2 regions of the Brevibacillus sp. SIMBA_040 genome follow, and region 2 is predicted to be linked to the other one. Evidence: riboswitches for the same ligand, from Rfam matches in the RefSeq annotation. Region 2 holds a riboswitch; the other holds the start of a gene.
The links. Region 2 has a riboswitch for lysine ahead of dapD (2,3,4,5-tetrahydropyridine-2,6-dicarboxylate N-acetyltransferase). Riboswitches for the same ligand answer to the same signal wherever they lie in the genome.
Positions count from the first base shown of each region.

Region 1: another riboswitch for lysine. It lies ahead of SB752_RS31015 (amino acid permease); the one in region 2 lies ahead of dapD (2,3,4,5-tetrahydropyridine-2,6-dicarboxylate N-acetyltransferase).

Region 1 covers NZ_JAWRXI010000032.1:29,603-35,042, forward strand. Annotated here, with positions in the region: gene SB752_RS31010 (TolC family protein) at 1-785, opposite strand, end outside; gene SB752_RS31015 (amino acid permease) at 1,073-2,521, opposite strand; lysine riboswitch at 2,643-2,829, opposite strand; gene speD (adenosylmethionine decarboxylase) at 2,980-4,326, opposite strand; gene SB752_RS31025 (DinB family protein) at 4,509-5,003, opposite strand; gene SB752_RS31030 (CGNR zinc finger domain-containing protein) at 5,159-5,440, shown strand, end outside.
Region 2 covers NZ_JAWRXI010000005.1:110,537-115,976, reverse strand. Annotated here, with positions in the region: gene SB752_RS10360 (N-acetyldiaminopimelate deacetylase) at 1-1,083, opposite strand, end outside; gene SB752_RS10355 (aspartate aminotransferase family protein) at 1,087-2,301, opposite strand; gene dapD (2,3,4,5-tetrahydropyridine-2,6-dicarboxylate N-acetyltransferase) at 2,316-3,026, opposite strand; lysine riboswitch at 3,185-3,373, opposite strand; gene SB752_RS10345 (flavodoxin) at 3,524-3,967, shown strand; gene SB752_RS10340 (GNAT family N-acetyltransferase) at 4,064-4,612, shown strand; gene SB752_RS10335 (EcsC family protein) at 4,624-5,427, opposite strand.

The DNA.
Region 1 (5,440 bases), on a different contig from region 2:
TTTTCCAACAAAATCTCCGCTTTTTTCAAATTATTCCTTGCAATTTTACCATCGTAGGTACTCGGGAGAGAATACCTCGCAACGATGTCTACCTTTACTTCAGCAAGCTTTCTTTCCTCTTCGACTTTTATCATATCCGGGCGTTTTTCGTAAGCGATAGCTTGTACTTCTTCCCAAGTAGGAAATTTATAGTGAGTCAGGTCGTAAGTGGACAATTTCCATTCTTTTTCAGGTGCTTCCAGCAGTAAATCATTCAGCTTGGCCAACGCCTGCTGGTGACTGGTTTGAAGCTTAGCAAGCGCTTCTTTGGCTTCTTCATTTGGAGATGGATACCAATAGTGGCGTTGGATGCTTTCCTTGTGCGAGTTTATTTTTGCTTCGAGAAAGAGAACCTCCAGATAAGCTTTTTCAACCTGAAGCTGCAATGAACTTTTTAACGCATCCATAGTGGCCTTGCTAGTGGCAATATCTCTTTGGGCTTCTGCTGCCTTCTTGTATTTCGTCTGTGCATCTTTGAAGGTATAGATGGAATTTTCCTTTATGGCCTGACTATCTCGAAGAGTTATGAGTGAATCGTAGTAAGTTGTATCGGCGGCTAATCGGAGCAGCTCCAGATCGGTATTGTTTTTCAGAGTCTTTTCGATAGCCTGGTCCATCGTAATGATATCTGCCGTCTTCAGTTCTGCAGCAAATGCGTGGGAAGTGGGAAAAACGAGGGGCGAGCTTGCCAATAATGCAGTAACCAAGGTAGTGCTGCAAATGGTCGAGAATAGCCTGGACTTCATTAAACTAACCTCCTGAGTATATATAAATTTGATAACGATAATCATTATCACTATCAATTTAATCAACAGTATATATTTCCACTTTTATTTCGTCAACGGAAATAGTTATGACAAGCAGAAAAATATTTACATAGATTTGGAAAAACTGGCTTCGCTATGCCTTGAGATAGGCAGTTTTTGCACTCATATGGGAAAGAAATGAATAAACGCCAACTTGAATAAAAGTAAAAGGATCTCCCGTGGTGAAGGAGATCCTCTGTATCGTATGGTGAAGCAGCAAACTACGTTTAATGAGAGTTTTCATCCATGCTGAAATCTACGCGATCAAGCGGCACCAGCTTTGTTTTTTTGGTTAATTTATAGACTAACCAAATGATCAAGAACAGTGGAAGACCGATGTAAGACACCATAAGCCCGTTCCAGTCGATCCCTTCAGCGGAAATCGCGGAGTAATTTTGACCGAGAATGACGATACAGCAGATGATGAATGCGAAAATCGGTCCAAACGGGAACCATTTCGCCCGATAAGGAAGCTCTCTCAGATCGCGTCCTTGCGCCAGAAAAGCTTTGCGGAAGCGATAATGACTGACAGCGATGCCGAGCCAGGCGATAAAGCCTGACATCCCGGATGCGTTTAACAGCCAAATGTACACTTCTCCATCGCCAAACAACGAGGACAAAAAGGCAAGCGCTCCAATCAGCGCAGTCAAGATCAAGGAATTGATCGGTACACCGTTGCGAGTAACCTTGGCAAACCATTTTGGCGCTTTGCCTTCCTTTGCCAGCACCCAGAGCATGCGGGTAGAAGCGTACATGCCAGAGTTACCAGCGGATAGAACCGAGGTGAGGATAACCGTATTCATCACGGAAGCAGCGAAGGCAAATCCTGCTTTTTCAAACACGATGGTGAACGGGCTGATTGCAATATCCGAAATATCGCCGCTAATCAAGTTCGGGTTATCGTATGGCACAAGAAGGCCGATAATGAGAATCGCGAAAATATAGAACAACAAGATGCGCCAAAAAATCTGGCGAATGGCCTTTGGAATATTTTTTGCTGGATTTTCACTTTCACCCGCAGCAACACCGACCAGCTCTGTTCCCTGGAAAGAGAACCCGGCGATCATAAAGACACCAAGCAACGCCATGAAGCCGCCACTAAATGGAGCGTCGCCTTTCGTGAAGTTTTGGAATCCAACAGCTTCTCCACCCATGATACCGAAAATCATCAGGACACCAATTATGATAAAAACAATAACGGTTATGACCTTAATAAGTGCAAACCAATATTCAGATTCCCCATAGCTCTTGACTGACAACAAATTCAGACAGAACATAAGGACGAGGAACAGGGCACTCCAGATGATAGAGGGAGTATCCGGGAACCAAAATTTCATGATGAGAGCAGCAGCCGAAAGCTCGACGGCAATGGTAATCGCCCAGTTGTACCAGTAATTCCAGCCGAGGGCAAAGCCCAGAGATGGATCGACGAAGCGCGTCGCATACGTGGAGAAGGAACCGGAAACCGGCATGAAAGCAGCCATTTCTCCCAGACTTGTCATCAGGAAGTAAACCATGATACTGATAGCGATGTAAGCAACCAACGCTCCGCCAGGTCCGGCAGAGTGGATGGAGCCGCCGCTTGCGAGGAACAATCCTGTACCGATAGAACCGCCAATGGCGATCATGGTCAGGTGACGGGCTTTTAAACCACGTTGCAATTGATTTTCTGACATAACCTACTTGCACGACCCTTCTAGAAAATGATGTTCGTAAAGGAAGGTCGGAAACGAAAAAACCGCCTGTAGCCATAAAAAAGGGCACAAAGCGGTATCATCAAATCCCCACCAAGCCTTCACTGAAGATAGCACAACACGCTTGCCGGCACGCAAGACGTGACAGTTCTGTCCCTTTCGGGTACAGCCCCAGCCCATGCGCACAGCGATACGCGATGGACTTCGGCGGATTTTCCTTTTCCTGCAGTCATGAATTTCTGCTGAATCTCGTACAGGATCATATAAAAGCCGCGACCTCTATCCTCACCGTGAAAGATGAGGATACATGTATGAAATTGATTTATTTATCAACTATATAAGATTGTTCAGTATTTATCAATGTAAAATCTAGTCATTCTTTTTTCCTCTGTACAAAAAATCCCCCGTGACAGCATGGCGTCTGAGGGGGATTTGTCATTCTACATACTATTTCCAGCTTCCTGCTGATAATACTTGTGCAAAACAAGATTCTCAAGTGAATTCGTCGTCGCATTTGCCCGTTTTAACAAAATATCCTGTTTGAAAGCAAAAAGGGCAGCTATATCTGCTGGGAGAGTCCGGGCGGGTACAGGTATGCTGTCTGTCTTGCGGATGAGTGGTTTCGGTGCTGCCAAGTGAAAGCCCCAGTCACCAAAGGAAGGAACCAGACAGTGATAGGATTGTGTGTGAAGTCCCGCAGCCTTTAACGAGAGTTCTATACTCCAATAAACAGTGGGTGCGTCTTCGGGTGAAAACGACTGGCAAACCATTACACCATCATCGGAAAGCTGTGCAGCGAGGCGTTGAAAAAATTCCGTGGTGTACAGCGTGCTAATGATTTCATCGGCTGGGTCAGGAAAGTCCACGATGATAATCTGATAGGAAGGTCGTTGCAAGTCCAGAAATTGAGCTGCGTCCTGAGGATGAACGTGTACACGCGGATCATGCAAGGACGCCTCATTCAGTGAAACGACCGCGGGTACGTGCTTAGCTACATCCAGCACCATCGGGTCCAGATCGACAAGGTCAACATGCTCAACTCCAGGGTACTTGAGCACTTCACGTACGGCCAGTCCGTCACCGCCGCCTACAATGAGTACCCGTTTAGGGGATGCAGCATACAGGAAAGCAGGATGAACAAGTGCTTCGTGATAGATTCTTTCATCCAATGAGCTGAATTGCAGCTGCCCGTCCAAGTACATGCGCATGTCGTTTGCCTCGATCAGCTCCATGCGCTGATAATTACTCGTTCCTTCGTACAACATGGTATGTTTGCCAGCTAGAATTTCGTTGCGTTCTATCTGGTCGTAGTTGTCACCGCGATTTGAAGCAGAATCTATCCCGAGCGAGACATTGGAAAAAGTAATGTTGTTTGCATGATCGGAGGTGCTTGCAGAAGCAAGTCGCGATTGCATGGACCAAATTGCCGGAGCACCGCTGCTTTTGTTAGAGCGATCTATGCCATATACGAGCGCGCTTTTTGAGGAAAGTCCACGAATAAGTGTTTCAATTTCTGTAGCTGGATCATCGTCTCCACATGTAAACAAATCAAAGGCAGCATACGAGTACTCGGGCCACGTGTGAATCGAAATGTGTGAGGTAGAGAGTAGAATAATGCCAGTTACTCCCTGAGGATCGAATCGGTGGAAGCTAGTCGCCAAGATCTGCATGCCAAGTGATGAAACGACTTGATTCAGTAGCTTTTCCAAATGAACGAGATCATTTAGTAAAAAAGGATCACAATCAAAGGCATCTACTACAATATGACGTCCATTTACGCCATTCATTGTGCATCTCCAACCCATTTGCTCAAAGCGAACAACTCCTTTATCTATTATATGTTCAGGATACGGTGCTGAAAGGATAAAGGTTTGTACGATTGACACATGGTGGCAAGAAATAGGTTGAATCTATAAAAGAAAACTACCGTACATAGATGCATAGACGGTAGTTTCCAATAAGGGCGCCTCTATAAAAATGAGCGTTTTTCTGGCCATGTTCCCTGAAGCTTGCGGATTTGCACGATTTGTCCTGTGTGAAAGGCATCATGAAGTACGATGCTCATCACACTCTGCCCTAAAGGAATACTGGGCAGCGGTTGGTCAAAAGCATCTTCGGAGAGCGAGGCGAGCTTTTCATGTATTTGGCGATGGACTTGCTCCATGCGAGCAACGGTGGCTTGCCATGCCTCTTCATCATCTGGACCGCCTGAGGGGGTAAAGGTGTCATCGTTTGTCTCTGCGGACAGGGGAAACTCGGTATTTTGCATGCGATGCAAGAGCCGTTCCTTGAAAAATAACAGGTGACTGACATTTTCCCAGATGGTGTTAGCGGCTAGGCCTTCAGGGCGCCAGCTGGCCTGTGCAGCGGAAAGTCCGGTCAGAGCATTTCTTAGCGGTGGGTACCAATCTTCTTTGTCGTAGGTACATTTCCATTCGTGCAGCAGTAATTCCATCCTGTTCATGTGCATCCTCCTCGTCTGTGAAACGAAATAAGTAGGCGGTATAATGGCTCTAAGGATGATAATGGATGTAACTATCAAAAACTATTTTGATCGTTACAAGGAAAAACATACCATATCCTGGGTTTCCATACAAGAGGTTCTTGAGAGGACATGCAATGAACGGGGGAGCAGTAGTGGAGTGGCTATGCATTGACTTTTTAAATAGTGATTGGCGAGATTGGCGGGGTTCAGGCAAAAGAGAAAATCGACTGGATAAGCAGGAGTGGCTGGAAGCCTTTTTCCACCAATGGAAGCTGACGGCGCCAGCTCCAGCGGATGACCAGGTCAGGCTGTCACTGTTGCGGCTTCGTGAACAAATGCGCAGAATCGTAGAGGCAATGGTCAGCGGTGAAGCCGCGCCACAGGAAGATGTAGATGCACTGAATCACGCATTGGCT
Region 2 (5,440 bases):
CACTTCGATCGCTTCCTCACTAGGTTCAATCTTTGCATGATGCAAGCCATAGGGTGTATTGACACCTAGCCAAAATAAAAACCCGGGGATTTCTGTCAAAAAGTAACCGAAGTCTTCTCCTGTCATTGCTTCCTTGCAATGAACCAGAGTCACACCCTCGCATTCACTACGTACCCAATCCATAAATTCTGTTGTCAGCTGTTCATCGTTATACACCTGACAATAGCCACAGCCATAATCGATCGTAGCTGAGCATTCGAAGCCGGCTTCCACACCTTTTACAAGCGATTCAATTCTGCTTTTGACAAGCGCCATGGACTCCATGGAAAAGGTCCGAATCGTGCCTTCCAGCCGTGCTTTTTCGGCGATAATATTTTGCTTTGTTCCACCCTCGATCTTGCCAACGGTAATAACAGCCGAGTCCAGCGGATCAATATTGCGTGCAATCACGGATTGTAGCTGAGTCACTAAATGACTTCCGGCAACCACCATATCGTTCGCCTTGTGCGGAAACGCAGCATGACCGCCTTTGCCGACCAAATCAATAAACAATTCCGATGTGTTCGCAAATAAAATCCCAGGCTTCGTAGCGATATGTCCTACTGGATATTCGGGAGCAATATGCAGGGCAAAAATGCAATCAGGACGCCAGCTAGCAAATTCCTCGCTCTCCATCATCGGCAGAGCTCCGCCTGGACCTTCTTCAGCAGGCTGGAAGAGGAACAACAGGTCATCTGCTAGCGCGTTTTTCACAAAGTGCGTCAAAAGACCAAGGGCAATCGCCATGTGCATATCATGTCCACATGCGTGCATATAGCCCTCATGCAGTGATCGGAATGGATACGATGTCTCCTCTACGATCGGCAGACCGTCCATGTCTGTACGCCAAGCGATCGTCCGTTTTGGAGCAGTACCTGCGATTTTGACGAGAATCCCTGTACGCCACAGCTTGATCTGGAGCCGCTCTTGGGGGAGCTTCTCCAGATAATCAAGCAAATATTTTTGCGTTTTTACTTCTTGAAAGCCTGGCTCGGGTATTTGATGCAAATCACGACGGATCTGCGCAAACGTGGAAGTTGCCATCATTTACGCTCCTTCCCTCATGCCTGAGAGAGTTGTCAGCAAATGAGCGAAAACATCCAAAAACCGATCTACATCCCCTTTTGTCAGGGTCAGTGGCGGCAGCAGGCGAACGATAGTCTTCTGCGTCACATCGACGAGAATACCCTCCTCCAGCAATTGCTGCTGCAAATGACTCGCTTCTTCAGGAGAGACACTAAGAGGAATACCGACCATCATGCCTTTCCCACGCAATGCCTGAAGCTGATCGCCCAGACGCTCGCGTAGTGCCTCCAGCTGATCCCAGAGGTATGCGATCACCTCATCCACACCTTTTGCAAAAGCGGGATCAAGAAGCTCATCCATGACAGCATTCCCCAAAGCAGCTGATAGTGGCGAAGGAGCAAAGGTTGTACCATGATCACCCGGCTTGAACTGGTTCATAAGCTTTGTACCAGCAATCACACCACCAAGTGGCAAGCCTCCACCTACACCTTTGGCAAACAGTATCAGGTCGGGAGTGACAGCAGTGTGCTGATAAGCAAACAGCTTCCCTGTTCGCCCCATACCTGTCTGAATTTCGTCCATCGCAAACAGCATGCCTTCTTCCTGGCAAATGGCTGATACTTCTTGGAGGAATGTCTCCGACAGGGGAACTACTCCGCCAGAACCAAGTACCGGCTCCATCAGAACAGCAGCAGGCTTTACCTTTTGGCAAAGTTCGCGCAGACCAGCCGCATCCTCTGCATCCAGCTCATAAACCGAAAAAGCAGGCTGCGGGAAATCCTGATAGACATGGGCTTGCCTAGTCAGTCGAACAGCGCCGAGGGTCCGTCCGTGGAAACTATTTCTGAGAACGACAATCCCCTCACGTCCAGCCCCCTCCGTCTTTGTCCACTTATGGATCAGTTTAATGGCAGCTTCAGTCGCCTCCGCACCCGAGTTGGTGAAAAATACTTTACCCGGGATTGTCTGCTCCACCAGACGCTGCGCCAGACGAATCGCAGGCTGGTTGAGAAAGACGTTGGATATATGCAAAAACTGCTCTCCTTGCTCATGAAGCGCGCGCAAAATACGTGGATGTGAGTGACCGAGCACATTCACTGCGAGTCCAGTAAACAAATCCAAATATTTTTTGCCATTGGTATCGTACAAATAATTGCCTTCCCCTTTGGCGATTGCTATCGGAAGACGATTGTACGTGGAGACGATGTATTGTTCATCAAGCGAACGCCAATCCATGACCACACACTCCCTTAGAGCTGACGTAGTTCCTGTTTGATTTCTGTTTTGGAGCGAGTCTTTTCGTCGATTTGCTTGATGACACGAGCTGGAGTACCTGCTACTACTACGTATGGCGGTACATCTTCAATGACAACCGCACCAGCTGCAACAACAGCACCTTTCCCTACGCGCACACCCTCAAGCACCACTGCGTTGGCACCGATCACAACATCGTCTTCGATGACTACTGGCGTAGCAGAAGGCGGTTCAATTACACCCGCAATAACGGAGCCTGCACCGATATGGCAGTTTTTCCCGATCGTTCCACGACCACCTACAACTACGTTCATATCAATCATCGTGCCCTCACCAATAACAGCACCGATGTTGATAGAAGCACCCATCATGATGACTGCATTGTTGCCAATCGTTACTTGGTCACGAATGATCGCACCTGGTTCAATACGCGCTTGAATTCCTTTGGTATCAAGCAATGGGATTGCAGAATTGCGACGATCGCTTTCAACTACATAGTCTTCGATCTTGTCCTTGTTCTCAGTCAGTACAGGCTCGATTTCTTTCCATTCGCCAAATACGACACCTGTGCCCCCCGTGATGAATGCCTTTGCACTAGCTCCGAAGTCGATTCCCTCCAGATTACCCTTCACATATACTTTCACAGGTGTTTTCTTTTCGCTTTTTTGAATAAACGCGATAATTTCGTTTGCATCCATCATGTTCACAGGTGAGTCCTCCTTTTAATTGAAAAGCTTGTAAGTTTTAGCGGAATGGTAATCTAGCTGAATCAGGAAGTATATACCTGAAGTTTACACCTTCTGATTCACTAAAAAAAGCAATGAGTGCATACGCTACCTCATTGCTTTGGATACTCCGCAAGCAAATCGTAAATAGCGCTCCACAAAAGGCTTACCACCTTTCATGACAGGACGATCATTTTTCACGATCCACCCCAACCATCGCTATTCAGGGGAATAGCAGCAGCTTCGGCGCTTTAGCCTTTCCTCCTTTTCCTGCCCCCTGGCAGATCACGAAAAGATGTACTCATCCTCGGCGCACCTCTATTTAGACTTCCATATAATAATTTCATTTAACTCTACCAAAATCAATGCGTTGTGGCAACAGCTTTATCAAAAATGAATTAGTCATTGACAACGATTATCATTTTCATTATTTTGTTTATGATAATGATTTTCATTACTAACTTGGAGGTTTTCCTTTTATGAGCTTTTTGATTGTTTACGCAAGCATGTCTGGAAACACACAGGAAATGGCTGAGGCCATCGCAGAAGGAATTCGTTCTACAGGTGCTACGATGGTGATAAAGGAAGTGATGGATGCCAGTGCACAAGAGCTGGAGTCGTACGACGGCATTGCCCTTGGCGCGTATACATGGGGAGATGGAGAGCTGCCAGACGAATGCCTGGACTTCTATGAAGAAATGAACAACATTGATTTAAGTGGCAAAAAGGTCATCGCTTTTGGTTCATGCGACTCAAACTATGAGCATGTAGGTGCCGCTGTGGATATTCTATTAGAAAAAGCTCGCGAGCGTGGAGCAGAAACGCCATTGGAGGGGCTGAAAATCGAGCTCACCCCCAATGCCAAGGAAGTTGAGAAATGCAAAGCTTATGGCGTTTCTTTTGTGGAAGCTCTCGGATTGTAACGAATATTTTCACTCTTTTATTCGTATTGCATTTCCTGCGAAGAGAAAACGTGGTACACTATCGATCCACCATTTTTTCTATAGGAGGATCGCTCGATGCAATTACATACCGATGCTATCTATTTACGCCCTCTTCGTGAACAGGACGCAGCCGAGCTATTGGAGCTTCGGCTGCGTAACCAAGATTTTCTGGCGCCATTCGAACCGATCCGTCTCCCTTCTCACCTGACATTGGAAGGTCAGCAGCAGCAAGTAGCCCAGGCCATACAGGACTTCGAAAATGGGTCCGGATTTGCTTTTGGCGTTTTTCTTTCCGAAAAAGAGGAAATGATCGGTCGTGTCGCCTTGTCCAATGTCGTCCGCGGTGCTTGGCAAAACGCAACATTGGGCTATTTTATGGATCAAAGCTGCAATGGACGCGGCTATACTACCTCCGCTGTTGGACTCGCTTTGCAATTCGCCTTTACCACTGCCAATTTGCATCGCGTGCAAGCTGCGGTCATGCCACGCAATCTTGGCTCTATTCGCGTACTCGAAAAGAACCGTTTTCGTTATGAAGGATTATCCCTGCGCTATTTGCAAATCTATGGAAAGTGGGAAGACCACAACATGTATGCCATCACTGCGGAGGATTGGCACGAATAGTGCTCTTATTCTCATGCTTGACGCAACCGCTCCAGGATTCGCCGTTTTTGGTACAGCATCATGCCAGCCTCGGCGACATCCTGTACAGTGGAACGATTGATGTACGCCCCGAACAAAATGCCTGCGATCGGCACCATCTGAAACAGCTTTTTCCACCCAAAGTTTTCTGTATAGGTCACGACGACTTCTCTCCACCCCTGGAGCTGAGCGATGACGTCTTTTTCAGTAGCTGGATCGTCGAAACGTGAAAGCTCATCAAGTATCGCCTTTTTACCGACGATATCGGAAGAAGCGAATTGAAGACATTTGACGACAAAAAGCCGCTCTCGTTTCTCTTCGGGACGATAGCCATAGCACAGAGCCATTTCCTGCAGAATCTTGAGTGATGTGCCAAGCAATAGGGGAATATCCAATGCCAATGTAAAAATACCACCGATTCCTGTCGTTGCCCCCTGTACGGTCGCAAAGGTCGCCCTGGACTCACTCATTTGCACTGCTACTGCGTTCATCTCTGTAAGTGGCAAAGAGGTGATCGTGTGTTTGTTCAATGTCACACCTCTCGCATCACTTTGGCGGGCACGAAACTTACTGTAAACGGCTTCATCAGAGACGAGATAGGTGCCCCCTGTTTCCAAAAAAGCGGCCATCTCATCGACAGCTGTCCCGAGCTTTTCACGAATGAATTTTGGCGTCATTCTATCCAATAGAACAAAAGGTAGTCTCCCGAGCTTTTCCCAAAACCACAAATCCTTCTGTTTCTTTTCCCATACCTCTACTTCTTTCAAGGCTTGTAGCAAAGATTCTCTTGACTCCATCCACTCGGCCCCT